Regions from separate parts of the Streptococcus parasuis genome, predicted to be linked through region 2. Evidence: predicted binding sites of a transcription regulator. Region 2 holds the regulator's gene; the other holds the start of a gene.
The links. The regulator NrdR, encoded in region 2, represses ribonucleotide reductase genes. The targets are predictions, from matches to a motif close to ACACNATATATNGTGT.

Region 1 (3,366 bases), 760 kb from region 2:
TATCATATCCAAGTGGGTCTCTTGTCAAATCAACATTCATATTACCCGCAATAGCATAGGCAACAACAAGTGGTGGACTCGCTAAGAAATTGGCTTTCACAAGTGGGTTGATCCGTCCTTCAAAGTTACGGTTCCCAGATAATACTGCTGAAACTAATAAATCTTCATCTTTAATGGCTTCTGCTACTTCAGGTCGTAAATCACCTGAGTTACCAATACAAGTTGTACAGCCATAACCAACCAAATTGAACCCTAAAGCATCCAAATAGGTCTGTAAACCTGAATTTTTCAAATAGCCTGTTACAACTTTTGAACCTGGCGCCAAGGACGTTTTGACAGTCTTCGCAACAGTCAAACCTTTTTCAACTGCATTTTTAGCTAATAAACCAGCCGCCAATAGAACATATGGGTTCGAAGTATTGGTACAAGAGGTAATCGCTGCAATCGCAACATGTCCTGTTTGAATCAGTTCGTCGCCATCTGCATATTTAACCGTGGCTATCTTATCTAATTCTTCTTTCTCCAAACCAAATCCACGAACACCAACTTCACGTGTTACACTTGCTTGGAACTCATTTTTAGCATTAGACAATTCAATCAAATCTTGTGGTCTTTTCGGACCAGAAATGGATGGAACAATCGTAGACAAATCTAATTCAAGTACCTTGGTATAGGTTGGAATAGCTGTGCTATCATAGAATAAGTGATTTGCTTTTGCATATGCTTCTGTTAATTCAATTTGCTCCTCTGTGCGGTTGGTCAATCGCATGTAATTGAGGGTTTCAGAATCAATTGGGAAATATCCACAGGTTGCACCATATTCAGGAGCCATATTTGAGACTGTTGCACGATCTGCAAGAGCAAGGGAGGACAAGCCAGGTCCAAAAAATTCAACAAATTTTCCAACAACATTTTCTTGACGAAGCAACTGTGTCACTTTCAAAGCCAAGTCCGTTGCAGTAGCTACTTTCGGTAACTGTCCAGTCAAGTGAACTCCAATCACCTCTGGAATTGGAAAATAAGATGCTTCACCCAACATTGCTGCTTCCGCCTCAATACCACCGACACCCCAACCAAGTACACCAATACCATTGATCATAGTTGTGTGGCTGTCAGTACCAAACATAGAGTCTGGATAAAGTAAACCATCCTTATTAATGATAACGTCACTTAGAAATTCAATATTTACCTGATGAATAATCCCTGTTGCAGGCGGTACAGCACGGTAGTTTTCAAATGAATTTTCAGCCCACTTGAGAAACTCATAGCGCTCATTATTTCGTTCAAATTCTAAGGCGATATTTTGCTCAAGCGCCTGATCTGTCCCGAAAAAGTCAACTTGAACAGAATGGTCAATGACCAAATCGACAGGAATTTCTGGATTTATCAAGTCTGGGCTTCCACCAGCCTTGACAACAGCGTCTCGCATGGATGCAAGGTCAACCACTACAGGTACACCAGTGAAGTCTTGTAAAATGACACGACTAGGTTTAAAAGGGACTTCTCCAGATGGTGAAGAAGCCTGATAATGTAATAAATCTAAAATGTGATTTTTAGTAACATCAACTCCGTCTTCCTTACGAAGAAGACTTTCCAATAAAATTCGGATGGTATATGGAAGTGTATGAATATCCACACCATTTTCGGTTGCAACCGAATTCAATGCATAGTAAGAGTATTCTTTCTCATTATGAAGTAAGCGTTTTTTATACGATAGACTCATCGGCTCTGCCCTCTTTCAACATTATTATTTAGTATAGTATAGATTGTAATATTTATTCAATCAATACCTAACCAAACGTGTTACATCATGTGACATATTGCCTACTATTTAATAATCATATCAACCGTATCTGATTCTAATATACTCTTTATTTTTTGTCCTGCACCTACTATTATACATCAAGCGCAACCATTGAAAACCCTACCAAAAATCAATATTAGAAAGAGGTTTTGGCTTGTACACATACTATATTTGGTGTTGTCGATAAATATATTGCACAATATTTAGTGATTTATTCAGACAAGCTCCTTGACTTTAACTTCAAAATTTTGTATCCTAGATTGGTAACAAAAATGGGATATTTTTATCCTTGAGAGACAAAGGAGAAACTGAATGGTAACTATCTATTCAAAAAATGATTGTGTTCAATGTAAAATGACCAAAAAATTCTTGGACCAACACCAGGTGAAATATAATGAAATCAATCTAGATGAACAGCCTGAATTTATCGATCACGTAAAAGGTCTCGGTTTCTCAGCAGCACCTGTTATTGAAACGGATAATGATGTCTTTTCTGGTTTCCAACCAGGTAAATTAAAAGCCTTGGTTTAATTCCTAATCTACCCTACTATAATTAAGAAAGAGATTGCGACTATGAGTTTAAAAGAGCTAGGCGATGTGTCCTACTTCCGTTTAAATAACGAAATCAACCGTCCTGTCAATGGGCAAATCCCACTCCACAAGGACCAAGAAGCGGTTAAGGCCTTCTTTAAAGAAAACGTCCTCCCAAATACCAAGCAATTTGATAGTATTTTAGACAAGATTGCTTATCTATTAGAAGAAAATTACCTTGAAAAAGAGTTTTTGGACCAATACAGTCCAGAATTTATCATCAAAATTGATCAATTCTTGAAAGACCAAGATTTCCGCTTCAAGTCTTTCATGGCAGCCTACAAGTTCTATAACCAGTATGCCCTTAAAACCAACGACGGTGCCTACTACTTGGAGAGCATGGAAGATCGCGTTCTCTTCAACGCCTTGTATTTTGCTGAGGGCAACGAAGAATTAGCACTAAACCTGGCCAACGAAATGATTCATCTTCGTTACCAGCCGGCAACACCGTCTTTCCTCAACGCAGGTCGTGCTCGCCGTGGTGAGTTAGTATCTTGTTTCTTGATTCAAGTCACAGACGATATGAACTCGATCGGACGTTCTATCAACTCTGCTCTGCAATTGTCCCGTATCGGTGGAGGTGTCGGTATCTCTCTTAGTAACTTGCGTGAGGCTGGTGCTCCAATCAAGGGCTATGAGGGGGCAGCTTCTGGGGTTGTACCTGTTATGAAACTCTTCGAAGACAGCTTCTCCTATTCTAACCAGCTTGGACAACGCCAAGGGGCTGGTGTCGTTTATCTTGATGTTTTCCACCCAGATATTATTTCCTTCCTTTCGACTAAGAAAGAAAATGCCGACGAGAAAGTTCGCGTGAAGACCTTATCACTGGGTATCACAGTTCCTGATAAATTCTACGAATTGGCACGTAAAAACGAAGACATGTACCTCTTCAGCCCATACTCAGTTGAGTTGGAATACGGTGTCCCTTACAGCTACCTAGATATTACTGAGAAATACGATGAATTGGTGGC
Region 2 (3,366 bases):
TAGTCCAGAACCAGTTAGCCGAGAACAGCTTCTTGAACGAGTCTGGAAGTATGAAGCGGCCTCTGAAACCAATGTTGTGGATGTCTATATCCGTTATCTTCGTGGAAAATTAGATGTTCCAGGACAGGCTTCCTATATTCGGACGGTACGTGGTGTTGGCTATACCATGAGAGATTAGAGACAAGAGAGAGTGTAAAGCTCTTTCTTTTTGTTTCTACCTATGTTAGAATGGTATGGATTATAAGGAGTATGAATCTATGAATTCGAAATTGAAAGAGCAGTTGATTTTGCTCATTTTTGCTGGGCTGGTCTTATTAACAGTTTTAAATTGGTCAACAGTTTATAGCGGAATCTTAACGGTACTTGGGAGCATGAACTCACTTCTTATTGGTGGACTTCTTGCCTTTATATTAAATGTTCCAATGAAAAAAATAGAGGACTTGATTGAAAAAGTTTCTTTTTTAAAAAAATCCAAGCGAGCTCTTGCCATCTTGAGTGTACTCATTGCGTTCATCTTAATTGTCACAGGACTGGTTCTTATTGTTCTACCAACGCTTGTAACAACTTTATCGGAATTAGTTTCTGTTAGTAGTACAGCCGTTCCAAAATCGATCAATGCTTTAACATCATTTTTACAGTCTTATGGTCTGCTATCTGGTCAGATAGGCGAACAAGTTTCGAGTCTATTGGATCAATTGAAGAATTTGACCTTTGTATCCAGTCTCGTGGCGCCGATACTTTCTGGACTTGTCTCAAATGTGACAGGGATTTTCTCGAACACAATGACCTTAGTCATGGCTTTCTTCTTTACCTTAGCCATTTTGGGTAGCAAGGAACATTTACTATCTATGACACAAAAATTATTACAAGCTATCCTACCAACTAAAGCCGTCAAGGTAGTCAATTATATTGGAGAAGTGATTATTGATACCTACGATCGATTCTTGATGAGTCAGATTGTAGAAGCGTGTATCATCGGGGTTTTGGTATTTGTAAGTTACTCTGTTTCAGGAATCCCTTATGCAAGCATGGCTGGAATTTTAGCAGGTGTATTGTCCTTTGTGCCCTATATTGGTCCATTTTCAGCATGTCTAATCAGTGCTCTCTTTGTTGCTGTTCAAAATCCATTGCTGGCTCTGTGGTCTATTGTACTTTTCCAAATCATACAATTAATCGAAGGAAATGTGATATACCCCCGTGTTGTCGGGCAGTCTGTAGGACTTCCTACTGTATTTACTTTGGCAGCAGCATTGATAGGTGGTAATTTATTTGGTCTGTTAGGTATGATCTTCTTCACACCGATCTTTGCAGTTGTTTATCGATTGGTAAAAGAATGGGTATATAGTCGATTGAAGATGAAAAATCAGATTGTTGAAGGAAAGTGATTTATTCGCTTTCTTTTGTTTTTGTTCAAATTATGCTATACTGAGATGATAAAGTTTTTGTAGGAGAGTGAGTATGCGTTGTCCAAAATGTCATAGTTTAAAATCAAGTGTAATAGACAGCCGTCAAGCAGAAGATGGCAACACAATTCGTCGTCGTCGCTCGTGTGACCAATGTGGTCAACGTTTTACCACATATGAACGGATTGAGGAAAAAACCTTAGTTGTAGTTAAAAAAGATGGTACCAGAGAACAATTTTCTCGCGAAAAAATCTTTAATGGAATCATTCGTTCTGCCCAAAAGCGTCCTGTATCAACCAGTGATATCGACGAAGTGGTTAACCGCGTAGAACAAAAGGTCCGCTCAATTAGTGATGCTGAAATTGAAAGTGACGTAATTGGTAATTTTGTGATGGAAGAATTGGTTGAATTAGATGAAATTACCTATGTACGTTTTGCTTCAGTCTATCGTTCGTTCAAGGATGTTGGTGAATTAGAAAATCTGCTCAAACAGATGATTTCGAAGGGGAGCAAGGTAAAAACGGGAATAAAAGATGAAGCCAAATGATTTATTTACCTATATAAAAACAAATGCCTTCATTCCAGATGTTGTCAGTTTGAGTCAATGTTACCAACCCATCATTGGGTTTGATGCTTTAGCGCTTTATTATTACTTTTATAGTTTTTCCGACCAGGGGCAAGGACGTTATAAATGGGCTTCGATTCTCAACCATATGGATTTTGGTATGAATCGATTGGAAAAGGCCTTAGATGTCTTGACAGCCATGGAACTTTTGGAACTCTATCGTGCGGATGAGTTGACTGGAATAGCTGTACAGGCTCCTTTAACTGTAAAAAACTTTTTAACCAAGCCCTTGTATAAGAATTTGTTGGCTAAAAAGATTGGGGAAGCTAGTGTGGATAGCTTACTGGTCCATATTCCAAAACAGGAACAAAATATTTCCAAGAATTTTTCACAAGTGTTTACAATGGATGGACAGATTCCTCTTACTTTTGAACCCAATCGTGATTTTGATTGGTCAGCATTTAAAGCTCTGATGGCTAAAGATAAATTGCATTTTCAAGATGAAACTGAGGATATTATCGCACTTAGTTACATAGCAGAGCAGGCAGGTTGGACCTGGTTGGAAACCTATCGTCAGGCTAAAACAACAGCTATTGGACAGACGATTTCAACCAAACGATTGCAGCAGTCACGTCAGTCATTGCCAAAAGAAAAAATCGACCTCACTGGCCAGGAAAAAGCTATTGTTCGGGAAGCGAAATCGAAATCCAGTCTTGTATTTCTGTCTATCTTAAAGGATCAGCGCAAAGCAACTATAACCATGGCTGAGCGGAAATGCTTAACGGATTTGGCAAACATAGGGTTGCTTGATGAGGTGATTAATATCTTGGTTCTCTATACTTTCAATAAGGTTGACTCTGCCAATCTCAATGAAAAGTATGCAATGAAGCTTGGAAATGATTTTTCTTACAAGGGAATTGGCAGTGCAGAGGCGGCTGTTGTCTATCTCAGGGATTTGAAGTCCAGCCAATCACAAAGCAAACCAAAACAAGAAACAAAAACCAATGTACCTGAGTGGAGTAAGGAAGAGGTTCAACAAGAACAAACACAAGAAGGTCAAGCCAAGTTGGCGGCTCTTTATCGTGAGTTAGAAGAAATGGAAAATAAAGGAGGTAGCTGATGAAATCAGTTCAAGATAAGTTGTCGCAGGCAACAAACCCAAGCCCAAAATCTTATCAGCAACTCTATCAAGAGATAGTGAGTGATGCTGAAGTTGCTGCCTTTATTAAGAAAGAAGGGTTGACTCAAAAGGAGATAACCCTGTCCATTTCCAAATTTTTGGAATATATTAGCCAGCGTGATTTGTTTGTAAAACAAGATGAGGCCTATATCGCCAAAGGTTACCAACCTGTTTTGGTCATGAATGAAGGCTATGCGGATGTTTCCTATCTCGAAACA

Region 1: nrdH (glutaredoxin-like protein NrdH) is a predicted target of NrdR. The motif match lies at 1,967-1,982, and genes of this name have one in related genera.

The regions. Positions count from the first base shown of each region.
Region 1 is NZ_AP024276.1:1,274,882-1,278,247, forward strand. Features, by position in the region: gene acnA (aconitate hydratase AcnA) at 1-1,723, opposite strand, end outside; gene nrdH (glutaredoxin-like protein NrdH) at 2,117-2,335, shown strand; gene nrdE (class 1b ribonucleoside-diphosphate reductase subunit alpha) at 2,378-3,366, shown strand, end outside.
Region 2 is NZ_AP024276.1:516,147-519,512, forward strand. Features, by position in the region: gene L6410_RS02605 (response regulator transcription factor) at 1-178, shown strand, start outside; gene L6410_RS02610 (AI-2E family transporter) at 258-1,385, shown strand; gene nrdR (transcriptional regulator NrdR) at 1,459-1,950, shown strand; gene L6410_RS02620 (replication initiation and membrane attachment family protein) at 1,937-3,088, shown strand; gene dnaI (primosomal protein DnaI) at 3,088-3,366, shown strand, end outside.